Regions from separate parts of the Spirillospora sp. NPDC047418 genome, predicted to be linked through region 1. Evidence: riboswitches for the same ligand, from Rfam matches in the RefSeq annotation. Region 1 holds a riboswitch; the other holds the start of a gene.
The links. Region 1 has a riboswitch for S-adenosylmethionine ahead of thrC (threonine synthase). Riboswitches for the same ligand answer to the same signal wherever they lie in the genome.

Region 1 (8,199 bases):
GCCGATGTCGTGCACCCGGACGAGCCGCTCGGAGTCGGCGCGGCGCAGGATCCGGGCCTCCTCGAGGAACCGGTTGCGCACGTCCAGATCGTCCACCAGGTTGCTGTTCAGCACCTTGATGGCGACCTGCGACTCCAGGGCGTCGTCGTGCCCCAGCCACACAGAGGCGAACGCCCCCGAACCCAGGACGCGATCGATTCGGTAACGGCCTACAGATGCTGGGAAGGACACTCCCGTATCATCCCAGCAAACGGGGTGAGCCCGCGAACGAGCGATGAGGCGGCATGGCATTCGACGAGAGGACCGAGGAGTTGGCGGTGAAGGCCGCTCAGGGCGACCAGGGCGCCCTCAACGAGCTCCTCCGCAAGATCGAGCCGGACGTGCTGCGGCACAGCTCGCGCTTCCTGCCCTGCCGGCAGGACGCCGAAGAGGCATGCCAGGACGCGCTGCTCCAGGTCGCGCGCAACATCCACCGGTTCGAGGGCCGGTCGCGGTTCAGCACATGGCTGCACGTCGTCGTCTCCAACTCCGCCCGGTCCACCTACCGGTCGCTGAAGCGGCGGTCGGTCGAGCAGGCGGGCGAGCTTCCGCAGCAGCGCCCCGACCCGCGCCGGACCAGCGTCATCGCCGGATCCCGGGTCGACATCCTGGACGCCATGGAGGACCTGGAGGCCCGCAAGCCCGACCTCATCCAGGCCCTCGTCCTGCGGGACGTGTCCCAGCTGGAGTACGCGGAGATCGCCGAGCAGCTCAAGCTGCCGCTCGGCACGGTCAAGTCCCGCATCCACGAGGCGCGCAAGCAGGTCCGGCAGACACTGGGCGAGTCCTACACCTGACCGGCCCCTGGCGGGGCGAGCCCGTCATGGCCGGGTCGACCGGCCACGGGTGTGGACCCCGCCCTTGACGGGGCCCGTGGCGGGGCGAGCCCGTCATGGCCGGGTTGACCGGCCACGGGTGTGGACCCCGCCCTTGACGGGGCCCGTGGCGGGGCGGGCCGTCAAAGGTCGGTCATCGCGCGGTAACGGTGCGTCCAGAACAGGGGCCGTGACCAGGGCGCCTCCACCAGCATCGGTGCATGCCATCAGGATCCGCCTCCCGCCACGACCGACCGATCTTCGTTCTCGGCTGCGCCCGTTCGGGGACGACCCTGCTGCGGCTGATGCTCCACTCGCATTCCCGCATCGCGATCCCGGCGGAGACGAAGTTCGTCCTCCCCGCCTATACGGCGAGGTGCGACTTCGGTGACCTCGCGGAGAGGAACAACAGGCGCGCACTCGCCGAGTGGATCACCAGCGACCGCTCCACCAAGGTGCGGGAACTCGGCCTGGACGCCGGCGAGGTCGTCGACGAGATCGCCGACGGGCCGCCGACGCTCGGCTCCGCGCTCGGCATCGTGTTCCGCGCCTACGCGCGGCTGCACGGCAAGCCGCGCTGGGGCGACAAGCGGCCGAGCTACGCCAGGCACGCCGGCACGCTGCTGCGGTTGTTCCCGGACGCGCAGTTCGTCCACCTCGTCCGGGACGGCCGGGACTGCGTCGCCTCCCTGCTGGAGATGCCCTGGTACGACGGCGACGTCCACCACGCCGTGTCGCTCTGGCGGGAGACCGTCGACCAGGGCCGCCGGCTCGCCGCGCGCCTCGGCCCCGACACCTACTACGAACTCCAGTACGAGCGGCTCGTCGCCGACCCGGCCGACGAGCTGACGCGGCTCTGCGGCTTTCTCGGTGAGGAGTTCGACCCGGCGATGACGCACCCGGAGGGCCTCGCGCGGCAGATCGTCCCGTCCCGCAAGAGGTGGCACGGCCGGACGCGCGACGAGGTCAACACGGGCCGCATCGGGTCGTGGGCGGAGCGCCTCGACCCGTGGGAGATCAGCCTGGCCGAGGCCGCCTTCGGCGAGCGGCTCGCCGAGTACGGCTACGAGCCGAGCGGGCTGCCGAAGCCGTCCACGTCCCAGCTCGCCCACTTCACCCGGGTCAGTGCCCACCGCCGCATGGCGCAGCGCAAGGACGCGCTGCGCGAACGCTGGAAGCAGCACCACGAACCGAACCCGGTCGACTGCCGGCTGGTCACCGAGACCTCCGCCAGCACCTCCTGAAGCCTGCGGTGTGCCGCCCGTCCACCCGCCCGGAGCGGGCGGCGCACCGCGATCCGTCCACTAGTCCAGGGCGGCGAGCTGGTCGGCGAACCAGCGCTGCGGGGGGAGCGCCGTCGCGGCGGCGGTGAGGCGGGCGCAGCGCTCGGCCCGCTCGGCGCGCGGCATCAGCAGCGCCTGGTGCAGGGTCTCCGCCGTCTGCGAGACGTCGAAGGGGTTGACCATCAGCGCGTCCTCCGACAGTTCGGACGCCGCGCCCGCCTCCCGCGACAGCACCAGCGCGCAGCCCTGCCGCGACAGGACGGGCCCCTCCTTCGCGACGAGGTTCATCCCGTCGCGGATGGGGTTGACCAGCAGGACGTCCGCCAGGCCGTAGGCGGCGAGGGACCGCGGGTAGTCGTCGTTCACCTGCAGGATCAGCGGGTCCCAGTCGGCGGTGCCGAACTCCTCGGTGATCTGCGCGGCCATCTGCTGGACGGCCGCCGTGTACTCGCGGTACTCGGGCAGGTCGTAGCGGGACGGGTACGCGAACGCCAGGTGCACGACGCGTCCGCGCCATTCGGGATGGTTGACGAGCAACTCCCGGTAGGCGGCGAGACCGCGCACGATGTTCTTCGACAGTTCCGTCCGGTCGATGCGCACGATGAGCTGGCGGTCGCCCACCTGCTCCCTCAGCGCGCGCGCTCGCTCGACGACGTCCTGCTGGTCCGCGCGCTGCCGCAATGCCTCCTCGTCCACGCCGAGACCGTGGACGCCCACGTGCGTGGTGTGCCCTGAACAGGTGACCGTGCGGGCGGCACGGTCGACCCGTGCCCCCGGGACGAGTTCGCAGCAGTCGAGGAACGCCGAAGCCCACCGCTCGGTGAGGAACCCCGCATGGTCGGCGCCGAGTATGCCGAGGAGGATCTGCGTACCGATGTCGTCCGGGAGGAGTTTGTAGTACTCGGGCGGCGCCCAGGGCGTGTGGGAGAAGTGGACGATCCTCAGGTCGGGACGACGTTCGCGGAGCATCCGCGGGGCCAGCGACAGGTGGTAGTCCTGGATCGCCGTCTTCGCGCCATGGGCGGCGTCCCGTGCCAGGGCGTCCGCGAAGGCCGCGTTGTACGCCTCGTAGGACTGCCAGTCGCGGCGGGCGCGGGCATCGAAATGCGGGCTGCGCGGTGTGTCGTACAGAAGGTGGTGGACGAACCACAGCGTCGAGTTGGCCACCGCGTTGTACGCACGGTGAAACGTGTCCGCGGGGATGTCGAGCATCCGTACCGCCGCGCCACCGGTGTCGTATCCCGCCTCGTCTATGCGGCCGTCCGGTGAACGGCGGGCGGCCGTCCGATCGGCCTCGCTGAGGCTCGCGCACACCCAGAGCACAGCCGGGCCTGGAGCGGACGGCGACGGCGTCCGGGCGGACGGCGACGATGTCGGGGCGGGCTCTGACGGCGCCTGGGCGGGCTCCGCCGGGCGGGGCGGCCCGGGGTCGCGCGGGGCGCCCGTGACGGCGGCCAGGCCGGACACCAGCCCGCCGCCACCGCGCCGCATGGCGAGCCCACCGTCCTCGGACAGCGAGAACGACACCGGGCCCCGGTTGGATGCCACCAGCACTTGGCTCATACCGGCAGGGTCTCAGTTGTGACCGGGGTGCTCCACAGTGACCCGCGTGGTTTCCGCCACGGCCGGACATCGGCCGGACATCGGCCGGATTAGCCTGTTTTGTAAGGGGTAACGGAGCGGGATGAGCAGGTCCGACACGACGAAGACCGTGCTCGTCGCCGGTACGGCCAACGCCATCCTCGCGATCACCAAGCTGGTCGCCGGCCTGTTCGCCGGGTCGAGCGCGATGCTCGCCGAAAGCGCCCACTCGATCGCCGACACCCTCAACCAGAGCTTCCTGCTCGCCTCGCTGCGGCGCAGCGAACGTCCCCCCGACCGGCGCCATCCCTTCGGCTACGGCAACGAGCGCTACGTCTGGTCGCTGCTCGCCGCGTTCGGGATCTTCGTCGCCGGAGCCGGGTTCTCGATCTTCGAGGGCATCCTGACCATGACCGGCCACGGCGCCGCCGGCACGGCCGTCTGGCTCGCCTACGCCGTCCTCGCCCTCGCCGCCGTACTGGAGGGGACGTCCTGGATCCGCGCCCTCTACCAGGCGCGCAAGGAGACCCGCGCGACCGACCGCGACCTCGTCGAGCACGTCCGCAAGTCGCCCGACCTGACGTTCAAGACCGCGCTGTTCGAGGACAGCGCCGCGATGGTCGGCCTCGCGCTCGCCGCGGGCGGGCTGGTGCTGCGGCAGATCACCGGGTCGGACTTCTGGGACGGGCTCGCGTCCGTCCTCATCGGGCTGCTGCTCGTCGCGCTCGCGCTGCTGATCGGCAAGGAGAGCACCGGCCTGCTCATCGGACGCGCCGCCGACCCGGACGCGCAGCACGAGATCCGCGCGGAGATCCTCGACGCGCCCGGCGTGACCGGCGTGGACGAGCTGCTCACCATGCACTTCGGCCCCGAGCAGCTGCTCGTCGCCGCCAAGGTCAACTTCTCCGACCACATCAGCGCCGACCAGGCCGAGGACGTCGCCGGGGAGATCGACCGGCGGCTCCGGGAGCGGCTCCCGATCGTCCGGCACGTGTTCCTCGACCCGACCCAGCGGACCGTCCGCCGGGAGTCGCCGGCGTGATCAAGACCTCGTCCGGGTAACGTCTCAATCGGTGGACCGCGCTGTCTGGCATCCGATCAGCTCATGTAAAGTCACCCATACGAGTTCAAACCACTCGTGGATCGACAACTGAATACCGCTCATCCAGAGGGGTGGAGGGACCGGCCCTGCGAAGCCCCGGCAACCACCCGGCTATGGCGCACTCGCGATCCTGCGAGGCCGGCCGGGAGATGGTGCCAACTCCGGCCTGCGACCAAGGTGGCGCAGGGAAGATGGGGAGAAAGGCCTCGCCCTCATGGCACTCACGCCTGCCACAGACCTCGGACCCGCTACCGCGCTCGTCTGCCGCGAATGCGGCTCCACGCGCGATCTCGGCCCCTTCTACGCCTGTGAAGAGTGTTTCGGCCCCCTGGAGATCGCCTACGACTTCCAGGGCGTCACCCGCGACTCCATCGAGTCCGGGCCGCGCAACATCTGGCGCTACCGAGGGCTGCTGCCCGTCCCGTCCAACGTCGCGGACACGCCCAACACCGAGCCCGGCCTGACCCGCCTCGTCCGCGCCGACAACCTCGCCGAGAGCCTCGGCCTGCAGAGCCTGTGGGTGAAGGACGACAGCGGCAACCCGACCCACTCGTTCAAGGACCGCGTCGTCGCCGTCGCGCTCGCCGCCGCCCGCGAACTCGGCTTCAAGGTGCTGGCCTGCCCGTCCACCGGCAACCTCGCCAACGCGGTCGCCGCCGCCGCGGCCCGCGCCGGGATCCGCAGCGCGGTGTTCGTCCCGTCCGACCTCGAAGCCCAGAAGATCATCACGACGGCCGTGTACGGCGGGACGTTCGTGACGGTCGACGGCAACTACGACGACGTCAACCGGCTCGCCTCGGAGATCGCCGGTGAGCAGGAGGACTGGGCGTTCGTCAACGTCAACGTCCGGCCCTACTACGCCGAGGGCTCCAAGACGCTCGGCTACGAGATCGCCGAGCAGCTCGGCTGGCGGCTGCCCGACCAGATCGTCGTCCCGGTCGCGTCCGGCTCCCAGCTCACCAAGATCGACAAGGCGTTCCAGGAGCTGATCAAGCTCGGCCTCGTCGAGGACAGGCCGTACCGCGTGTTCGGCGCCCAGGCCGCCGGCTGCGACCCGGTCGCCGCCGCGTTCAAGGCCGGGCACGACGTGGTCCGCCCGGTGAAGCCCGACACGATCGCCAAGTCCCTCGCGATCGGCAACCCCGCCGACGGCCCCTACGTCCTGGACGTCGCCCGCCGCACCAACGGCGCCGTCGAGGACGTCACCGACGCCGAGGTCGTCGAGGGGATCCGCCTCCTCGCCCGCACCGAGGGCATCTTCGGCGAGACCGCCGGCGGCGTCACCGTCGCGACCCTCCGCAAGCTGATCGGCGCGGGCACCCTCGACCCGTCCGCCGAGACCGTGATCATCAACTCCGGGGACGGCCTGAAGACCCTGGACGCCGTGGCCCCGGTCGTCGCGCCGTCCGCGAACATCGCCCCGTCCCTCGACGCGTTCCGCGCCGCCGACCTCGCCTGAGAAGAGGAGCACCATGAGCGTTTCCGTGCGCATCCCGACGATCCTGCGGACCTACACCGGCGGCGAGTCCGAGGTGAAGGCCGACGGCACCACGCTGCGCGCCGTCGTCGCCGACCTGGAGACGAACTACTCCGGCATCTCCGCCCGCATCCTGGACGACGCCGGCAAGATCCGCCGCTTCGTGAACGTCTACGTCGGCGACGAGGACGTCCGCTTCGCCGACGGCCTGGACACCCCGACCCCCGACGGCGCCCAGATCTCCATCATCCCCGCCGTCGCCGGCGGCTGACATCACCCGCGGGCCCGGCTCCGGCCGGGCCCGCCCCTATCATCCCCGGATGACCCAAGCCACGTTCTGGCGCTGGCCGGGCGCGCTGGCCCCCGCCCTGACCGGCCTGGCCATCCTCGGCTTCTGGGCCATGTCCGCCCTCCAGGCCCGCGCCGACCGCGCCCGCGAACTGGACTGCCTCCACCACCGCGCCGCCGCCCACTGGAGCCACGGCTACGGCGCCTGGCTGCCCGTCGGCGTCTTCGCCTCCACCGCGCTGGCCGCGGTCCTCGCCGTGGCCGTCCTCGCGGCCGGCGCGCGCTCGCCTCAGTGGGCCCGCGTCCTCTGTGCCCCGATCCTCCTGATCGCCCTCTGCGCCCTGGTCCCCGCCGGCCTGGCCGCCGAAGCCTATTTCGTCTTCCCGGGCGCCGACGTCTCCACCGTCAGCGCCGCCCCCTGCGGTGTCGGCTGACCCTAGGATGGCGCGGTGGCAGAGCATGACACGGTCGAACTCATCCATCTCGCCGACGACCTCGGAAACAGCGTCGTCCTCCGCATAACAGGCCAGGACGCCCGCGGCCTGAACGGCGTCATCGAGGTCGGCAGCTATCTCGTCAACGGCAGCATCAAGACCCGCCTGACGTCCGCGGACCTCGCCGAATGGGAGAACGTCCTCGACTCGCTGGCCGAAGGCGCCGACGCCGCATCATGGCGAGAAGGGCAACGCGCCCCCGAAATCCACCTGGAAACCGACGGCAACCAGGTAACCGTCACCGTGGCCGACGCCCACTCCTACCTGGTCACCGTCGAACTCACCATCGAGGTGGCCAAGGACTGGATCGAAACCCACCAGTCCCACCTGGCCGCCACCCGCACAGCCCACACTGGTCTGCTCTAGGCGCCCGTCCGCCGAGTCATCGACCAGGTGCGAGGACCACCGCCCGGCAGGACGTATTCGGCGGTGACCTCGAATCCGAGCTTCTCGTAGAAGGCGACGTTGCGGGCCTCGGAGGTCTCCAGAAAAGCGGGGACGCCTTCGCGGTCGGCGGCGTCCAGCCCCGGACGGATGACGGCGCCGCCGAGACCGCGCCCCTGCCGGCCGGGGTCGACGCCGACGGCGCCGAGGAACCATACGGGCTCCTCCGGCCGGTGCCGGGCCATGGCGGCCTCGGCCTCCTCGTAGGCGGTGAAGCGGTCGCCGGCCAGTTCCGCGAAGCGCGGCCCGAGCTCGGCGAACACGTTCCCGGCGTCGGCGGTACGCGGCGTCGTCCACACGGCGACCGCGTCACCACCGCCCGCGACCCAGACGCTGCCGTGGTCGAGTCCGATCCGGTCGATGAACAACTCTTGGAACCGCTCGACGCGCCGCAAATGGTCGTCCGCCGCGATGACGTGCCGCGTATAGGCATAGTCGGCGAACGCACGCCCCAGCGTACGGACGGCACGCGGAACGTCCCCCCGAGTCCCAGGACGCACCTCAAAGTCCCGCGCGAAACCACCAGTAGCCTCGGCCACACTCATCCCCACACCCCCCAGAACCTCCCGAACGAGGCTACCCGCCACCCACCCCGCCTCATCCTCCACGCTCCGGAGCAACCACCCGGCAAGCCCACCTGTCACTCGCCGTACTGAACGCCAAGGGCGCAAAGGAC
Region 2 (8,199 bases), on a different contig from region 1:
CGGACGTACCGCAGGTCCTCGATCTCGGACGCGGGGACGATGCGGCGGAACCGCCCCGGCCGCAGCTCCTCGAACCCGTCCGTCGGGCCGGGCGCGTACAGCCTGACCTCGCCGTCGGCGCCCGGCGCGGCCTCGAAGTCGCGGCCGAGCCAGCGGGCGACGTACCCGTCCCGGATCACTGCGCGGCCTCCGTCCGTCCGTCCCAGCCCTCGGTGCTCGCCTCCGGCCGGAGCCAGGCGAGCTGGTCGGGGTCGTACATCGCCACGAACCGCTCGGAACGGTCGTGGCCGAGGTAGTACATCTCCGCGCCGTACGGGAGCCGGACGCTGTCCACCTTGTACTCGCGGATGGATCCGGCGCTCCCCGGCGCGAACCCGCTGCCCAGGAACGGCGGCCGCTCGACGACCCAGCCGGCGTCGCCCCACGAGGACATCTCCGCCTCGTCGCGTCCGCCGAAGGGGACCCGGTACAGGTCAGGGCAGTAGGCGGGCCACCGGATGACGTACACGCCGTCGTCGGCGGGCGAGAACGGGGAGCCGTCGTACAGCATCCCCAGCGCCTCGTACAGCTGGCCGGGCGTCTGGAGTTCGGCGACGTCGGCGGTCGAGTGCACGAACCCGCCGACCCGGTCGTAGCCCTGCTCCAGGTACCAGGCGACATGCCCGTGCGGGACGACCTTCTGCATGATCGTCGGGGACGAGACGCGGTCGTCGGGGTCGGACGGCAGGTGCACCGCCTCGGGCTCCGGCCGCGGCGGCGGCAGCGGAACCTCGGGCCGCGCCGGGACCAGCCCGACCCGCATCGCCCACTCGCTGAGCGCCCGCACCTGGTCGCCTTCGAGGGACGCCCCGATGCGCGTCCCGGGGTTGAGCAGCATCGCCCAGTCGTCCCGGGGCCACGCGCCGATGAGGCGCCGGAAGTCCGCGTACACGAACCGTGCCTCGGGCAGCACCTCGCGCAGCCGCACCAGCGACGTGAACACCCGCACGGCGGACTCGCCCCGCAGTGCCGCGTCCCAGCGGAACTCCCGCTGCATGGGCGTCACCTCGAGCGGCGCCTCGGCCGGAATCGGGACGAGCACGTTCGCGTTGAGCAGCACTCGCAGGAACGCGTCCGAGTCGCCGTCCGATGCGGCCTCGTGCAGCTCCTGGTCGATCCGGTTGCCGGGCTCGAACGCCGGTTCCGGCTCGTCGGCGGCCCGCAACCCGGGCGCCGTGTCACCCGCAGGCCGCCCACCGGACATGTCGGACGCAGGAGGCTCGGCATGCGCCCCCCCGCCGGGACGCGCCGCGAACTCGCCCGCCGCCTCACCAACGATGCCGGGCACCTCGGACGCACCCGCGCCACCCGCCCCGACATCACGTCCGCCGGCGAAGCCCTCCTGCGGACCGGCCCAATCGGCGTCGCCGCCCGGACCCGGGATGCTCGGTACACCTTCGCCCGGCACGCCGGACACGCCAGCCCGGTCGGCGTTACCACCGTCCACCGGGCCGACTGCGCCACCGCCCAGTCCCGGAAGGTCGGATACATCTGCCAGTGGCCCGTCGGGTGCACCGGCCAGATCGGACGTGCCGGGCAGGCCGGAGTAGCCGCCCTCCGCAGGACCAGTCGTGCCGGTGCCCTGGCCTGGGATAGCGGGTGCGCCTTCGCGCGGCCCGCCGGGTGCGCTGGCCGGGTCGGACGTGCCGGGCAGGCCGGTGTACCCGCTCTCCGCAGGACCGGTCGCGCCGGTGCCCTGGCCTGGGATAGCGGGTGCGTCTTCGCGCGGCCCGCCGGGTGCGCTGGTTGGATCGAATACTCCGGGCCGGCCGGTGTAGTCGTTCTCCGCCGGACCGGTCGTGGCGTGGCCCTGGCCTGGGATGTCAGATGTGCCCTCGCTTGGCCCGCCGGGGACGCTGGTCGGGTCGGACATTCCGGGTGGGCCGGTGTAGCCGCTCTCCGCAGGACCGGTCGCGCTGGTGCCCTGGCTTGGGATGTTGGGTGTGGCTTCGCTTGGTCCGCCGGGGACGTTCGTGGGGTCCGACGTGCCGGGCCGGCCGATGTCGCCGACCCCCGCTGATGTGGTGCCGCTGATCGGGCCCGGGAGGTTCGGTGCGGTGCTGGGTGTGCCGGGTCCTTCGGCGATGTGTCCGCCGGACGGGCCGGCAGCGTCGCCTGCGAAGCCCTGCCGCGGAAGCTCGCCATGCCGTCCGGCCGGATCAGTGCTGCTGGGCGCGCCACCGGTCGGGGCATTCGGTGCGCCTTCGGGTGGGACGCCGGGTGCGTTGGTCGTGCCGGGTAGGGCGCTCTCCACCGGAGCGGCCGGGCCCGGGAAGCTCGGAGGGCCGTGCTCGCTGTGCGGTCCCTCGGCGATGTGGCCCGGCGTGCTGGACGCGCCCGGGTCACCCGAGAGGCGCTCGTGTGGCGTGCCCGCGTGATGGCCGGAGCCGTCCAAGGGACCGGTGCCGAGTCCACCGGCCAGGCCGGGAACGTTGTGCGGTGTTTCGCCGGGACGCGGCAACTCGGGCGCGCCTGTGCCGCCGGCCTCGGAACCCGGGGCCGTGCTAGCCGTGCCGGTTCCCTCAAGGCCGCGTCCGCCGCCCACGCCTTCGTGTGGGGCGGCGGCCCGCTCGGGGCCCGTGACGTCCTGCGTGCCCTCTTGCGGAATGCGGGACGCGTAGGGGCTGTGGTGCGGCGTCTCGCCGGTGCGGCTGGGCAGTTCGTGACCGCCGCTGTCCGGGCTTGTGGTGTCGGGCGGTGTGGCGGTGCCGCCCGGGACGTGGCCGGATGGTGGGGCCGCGTGTCGGCGGGGCAGGCCGCTCGGGGCGGCGGGCGACGGGGCGGCGCCGCGCGGGCCTTCGGCGGGAGCCGCCGACTCCTGGCCTTCGCCGCGCGGAGCTTCGCTCGCGGGCGTGGACGGCGGGCCCGTGGCGCCCAGGGGCGGCGGTGCGGTGTGATGGCCGGTCTCCGGGCCCAGCGGCGCGCCGGGTCCCTCGGCGGCGGCCAAGTGCGGCGCCTCGCCGGGGATGCCGGAATGTCGGGCCGGGTCTTCGGCGGTGGGGGCCGCGTACTCGTGCTCGGTGGCCGGCGCCGAGTGGCGGCCGGGCGTCACCGGCTTGTCGGACGTCGCCTCCGGTGGGACGGCCGGCGCCACCGGCACCGCCGGGGTCTCCGGAGGCGGGGGCGTGGACGCCGACGGCGGGGTCGCCGGGCCGCGGAGGGTGCGGAGCTGGTCCGCCGTCATCGAGGCGTCGATGGGGGTGCCCGGGTTGAGGACGAGCGTCCAGTCGGCGTCGGGCCAGGCGGCGGCCATCTCGTGCAGGCTCGGCATGATGAAGCGGGACGAGCCGATGGCCTCGTTCATCCACTTCAGGGACGTGAACACCTGGATCGACGTCCGCCCGTGGATGGGGACGGGCCGCCACGGGAAGTCGGCGTCGCCGGGGACGATGCCCCACGGCGTGTCCGTGTCGGCGGACACCAGGACCTGGGCGCCGAGCAGGGTCTGGTAGAAGGCGTCGGTGTCGCGGCGCCGGGCCACGTCGAAGAGGCGCTGCTCGACGTCGTTCTGCGGTTCGAAGTGGTCCGTCATGCGCTGGGCGGCGCGCTGGTCGGCCCAGGTGGCGAGGCCGGGGAGCTGCTGCGCGAGGACGGTGCCGCCGGCCGGGGACCCGGAGTTGATGGCGAGCAGCCAGTCGTGGTTCGGCCAGTAGCGCAGCGCGACCGTGAACGGCAGCTTGATGTACTCGGTGCCGGCGCCGGAGGCTTCGAGCAGGCGTTCGGAGGAGGTGAACACCGGCACGACCGTGGAGCCGTCGACCTCGCGGGTCTGCCAGGGGAATCCGGGCCGGCCGGGACGCAGCGCGAAGTCCATGTCGTCCGGGACGGGCAGCAGGACGTCGGTGTCCGCGAGCGTCTGCAGGAACAGGTCGTGGTCGTTGCCGGCGGCGGCGCGCAGCAGTTCGCGCTCGACGTCGTTCGCGGGCTGGAACTCGGGGCGGGGCGACTGCCGGGGCAGGTCGCGGTGCTGGTCGCGGAGCTCCTCCCAGGCGGCGGGCGCGCGGCCGACCTGCGGCGGGCGGCCGTCGCCCTCGGCGACCTGGCGGACGAACCAGGCCGGCATCCGCGCCTCGATGGGCAGCACCGCGCCGACGCCGTGGGCGGGCGCGTCGATGGCGAGCCACCAGCGGGCGTCCGGCCAGGTCTCCGCGATGTCCCCGAACCGGACGGTCATGAAGTGCTGGTAGGACGGCCCGAGGCACGCCCGCATCGCCGACGCGGACGTGTAGGCCAGGACGTGGACGCGGCCGTCCTCCTCCTGGGTCGGCCAGGACGGCTGCGTCTCGTTCGCGAGCACGCCGTCCACCAGTTCGGGCGGGACGGGGACGACGAGTTCGCTGTCCGCGAGGAGGCGGAAGTAGCTCTCCTGGTCTCCGGCCCGTACGGTCTCCTGCAGTCGGTGTTCCAGCTCCGACGTGGGTCGCCACGCGTCGGCCACGGTCGCCACCCCCTGTTTCCTCCGTGCTCGTCCCCGCGCGACTGCCTACGCTACATGGGCGAACAGGACCAAAGAGCATATTCGCCTGCCCGCGGGCGGGTGTCCGCAGGTCAGCGTGCCGCCAGCCCGGCGAGGGCGGTGAGCAGCCGGTCGATGTGCTCCTCGCTCGTCCCGATGCCGAGACTGGCGCGGACGGCGGTGTCCCCGCCCGCCAGGTGCCGGACGAAGGGGTGCGCGCAGAACCGCCCGTCCCGGACGCCGATGCCGTGCTCCTCCGACAGGGTAAGCGCCACGTCGCGCGCGTTCCAGCCGTCCACGGTGAACGACACGATCCCGACGCGCGGCGCCCGGTCGCCCCACAACGACAGGTCCCGCACGTGCGGGAGTGCGGAGAGCCCGGTTCGGAGGCGTTCGACCAGAACGTCCTCGCGGGCGGCGAGCTCCGCCCAGGAGGCGGAGAGGGCGTCGCAGGCGGCGGCCAGCGCGACGGCGCCGAGGACGTTCGGCGAGCCCGCCTCGTGCCGCTGCTCCGCGGCCGCCGCCCACCGGGTCGTCGCGCCGACCGACGCGCTGGCCCCGCCGCCCTTCAGGTAGGGCTCGGCGGCGCGCAGCCAGTCGGCGCGCCCGGCGAGCACGCCGGCGCCGAACGGCGCGTACAGCTTGTGGCCGGAGAACGCGGCGTAGTCCAGGCCGAGCGCGGTCATGTCGAACGGGCGGTGCGGGACGAGTTGCGCCGCGTCCACCGCGATGCGGGCGCCGTTGCGGTGCGCGACCCGCGCGAGTTCCTCGATCGGCCACAGCTCGCCGGTGACGTTGGACGCGGCGGTGACGACGAGCAGCCGCGACCCGATCGGGCACGACGCCAGCGCGCGGTCGGCGGCGGAGACCGCCTCGGCCGGGGTGGCGGGCGCCGGGAGCCGGACGGCGCGCCTCCACGGCAGCAGGGACGCGTGGTGCTCGGTCTCGAACACGACGACGCTCGTCCCGGCGGGCACGGCGCGGGCCAGCAGGTTCATGGAGTCGGTCGTGTTGCGCGTGAACACGACCGCCGACCGCCGCCACGCGCCGACGAACGAGCGGACGGTCTCCCGGGCCTCCTCGTACGCGCCGGTCGTCACCTGGGACGCGTACCCCGCACCCCGGTGGACGCTGCTGTAGTACGGCAGCGCGCGGGTGACGGCCTCCTGCACCGCCTCCAGGCAGGGCGCGCTCGCGGCGTAGTCGAAGTTGGCGTACGGGACGTGGCCGCCGTCGCGCAGCGGAACCGGGACGTCCGCCCCGACAATGCGCGGGATCCGGCGAACCCGGACCCCCTCGGGGCGCGTCACAGCAGGCGTGCGGGGGGAGCGGGCGAGCAGCGTGGGCATACCGGGACCTTCCGGGCCAGGGACCCCGGAGGACAGATCGGGATCCGCGCTTGCCGGAACGCGGTGCCGCGTCCGGCCAGGTCCTCACCCGGGGCACCCCATCGCGGACGAAGGGTTGCCGGCCAGCAAGCCGGGGCTTGACGCTGGCGCTCATGACCTTGTGCGGAATTATATGCGGGTCCGATCGGGGATCAAGCGGGAGGGTGCGATGCGGTACAGGGCGGTTCTGGCGCTGGCCGGGGGTGCGATGGTGCTCGGCACCCTGAGCGGGTGCGGGGCCCTGAGCGGCAATTCGGACCAGGTGTGCACCGACACCAAGAAGGCGTTCCAGCAGTACATCACGCAGGTCAGGAGTATCCCGGCGGCCGAGCCCGCGCAGTGGCGGCAGGCCACCGAGCAGCTCGCGGGACGCATGGACGGGCTGGCGAAGAAGGCCGACGACGACGCCCTGGCCAAGGCGCTGAAGGGAGAGGCGGACAAGCTGCGCGCCGCCGCCGCCCCCGCCGGCACCGGCGACGTCTCCCAGCTCAACACCGTGATGAAGGAGACACCGGCCACGATCGGCAAAGCCTGCGACTGAAGGCCCGCCGCCCGCGCGGCCCCGGAACACGGGGCCGCGCGGGGGGTCAGCCGTTCGGGCCGGAGCGGGCGCCTCCGCCGCCACCGGTGCCGCCCCCGCCGTCGTCACCGCCTCCGCCGCCTCCGCCGTCGCCCCCGCCGTCGCCGGGATCGTCACCGCCTCCGCCGCCGCCCCCGCCGTCGGGCGGCTGGATGATGGTCGGCAGATCGGTCGGCGGGGTCGGGAGGTCCGGTTCTTCGGTGTCCGGTGGCGGCCCGGACGGGCCCTCCGTGCGCGGCGGCTCCGTCCGGCCCGGCGTGCTCGGCCCCGTCGGCCGCCCGTAGCCGCCGCCCGGCCGCTCCGACGGCGACCCGAACGACTCGGGCTCGTAGTCCTTGATGCCGACGGCGTCCGTCATGTACGTGCGCCAGATCTGCGCGGGCAGTTGCCCGCCGTAGGCGCCGTAGCCGGGGATGTCCAGCGGCTTGCCGTCGCTGCGGAACATCGCGACCGACGTCGCCATCTGCGGGATGAACCCGTTGAACCAGATCGCCTTGCCCTTGTCGGTCGTGCCGGTCTTGCCCGCGACGTCGCGGCCGTCCGGGAGCTGCGCGTTGGTCCCGGTACCGCCCTGCACGACCTTCTGCATCGCGTAGGTCGCGTCCCGCGCGTTCTGCGCGCTCAGCGCCCGGTTCCCCTTCTCGGTGAACGTGCGCTTGTGGTTCTCGTTGTCGGTGACGGACTTCACCACGAACGGCGTCCGGTGTACGCCCTCGGACGCGAACGTCGCGTACACGCCCGCCTGCTGGACGGGGTGCAGCGACACGATCCCCAGCGGGAACGTGGCGGCGTTGCGCTGGTCCTTGGTCATCTGCGACGCGGAGACGCCCATCTTCTCGGCCATCTCGGCGATCTTGTCGTTGCCGATGTCCCGGCCGAGGTTGACGTAGGCGGTGTTGATCGAGTGCTCGGTGGCGGTGACGAGGTTCACCATGCCGAAGCTCTCGTTGCTGTCGTTGTGGATGGACGACCCGGCGAACGTCTGCGGCGAGCTGCCGTCGTAGGTGCTGCTGAGCGACCGGCCGTCCTTCAGCGCCGCGGCGAGCGCGATCGGCTTGAACCCCGACCCGGCCTGCGCGTGGTCGCCGAACGCGCTGCTCAGCGCCTCCTCCAGGTAGCCGCGGCCGCCGTAGAAGGCGAGCACCTGCCCGGTCTCGGGGTCGACCGACACGGCCCCGGTGCGGATCTTCTTGCTCATCCCGTCCGGGGCGTTCTGCGTCACGGCCCGCTTCATCGCGTCCATCAGCCGCTTGTCGAACGTCGTGGTGATCTTCAGCCCGCTGCGGTTGATCTCGTCCTCGCTGTAGCCGCGGCGCTCGGTGAGCTCCTTCTTGGCCACGTTGACCATGTAGCCCTTCTGGCCCTTGAGGACGTCGGTGATCTTCTGCTTGTCCGGGACCGGGAAGGTCATCGCCGCCGCGTCGGCGGACGTCAGGTACTTGTCCCGCACCATGTTCCCGAGGACCGAGCGCCAGCGCTGCTCGGCGGGGGCGCGCTGCGCGCCGGTCGGGTCGGAGAAGTTGCTCGGCTGCTGGATCGCCGCCGCGAGGTAGGCGCCCTCGGCGGGTGTCAGCTGCGAGATGTCCTTGTCGTAGTAGGCGTGCGCGGCGGCCTGCACCCCGTAGGCGTTGCGCCCGAAGTAGATCGTGTTGAGGTACTGCTCCAGGATCCAGTCCTTGGGCTTCTCCCGGTCGACCTTCAGCGCGACCATGATCTCTTTGAGCTTGCGGGTGACC

Region 2: linked by a shared signal. The riboswitch ahead of ABZ806_RS00825 (aminotransferase class V-fold PLP-dependent enzyme) and the one ahead of thrC (threonine synthase) in region 1 are both predicted to bind S-adenosylmethionine.

What each region holds. Positions count from the first base shown of each region.
Region 1 covers NZ_JBEYTW010000025.1:5,531-13,729, reverse strand. The annotation lists gene ABZ806_RS17855 (serine/threonine-protein kinase) at 1-162, opposite strand, end outside; gene ABZ806_RS17850 (RNA polymerase sigma factor) at 285-836, shown strand; gene ABZ806_RS17845 (sulfotransferase family protein) at 1,076-2,098, shown strand; gene ABZ806_RS17840 (alpha,alpha-trehalose-phosphate synthase (UDP-forming)) at 2,159-3,700, opposite strand; gene ABZ806_RS17835 (cation diffusion facilitator family transporter) at 3,822-4,760, shown strand; SAM riboswitch class I at 4,877-5,018, shown strand; gene thrC (threonine synthase) at 5,035-6,279, shown strand; gene ABZ806_RS17825 (MoaD/ThiS family protein) at 6,293-6,568, shown strand; gene ABZ806_RS17820 (hypothetical protein) at 6,618-7,019, shown strand; gene ABZ806_RS17815 (DUF5959 family protein) at 7,035-7,445, shown strand; gene ABZ806_RS17810 (GNAT family N-acetyltransferase) at 7,442-8,023, opposite strand.
Region 2 covers NZ_JBEYTW010000001.1:210,657-218,855, reverse strand. The annotation lists gene ABZ806_RS00835 (UCP033725 family protein) at 1-179, opposite strand, end outside; gene ABZ806_RS00830 (SseB family protein) at 176-4,486, opposite strand; gene ABZ806_RS00825 (aminotransferase class V-fold PLP-dependent enzyme) at 4,588-5,844, opposite strand; SAM riboswitch class IV at 5,886-6,002, opposite strand; gene ABZ806_RS00820 (DUF8711 family protein) at 6,053-6,424, shown strand; gene ABZ806_RS00815 (transglycosylase domain-containing protein) at 6,471-8,199, opposite strand, start outside.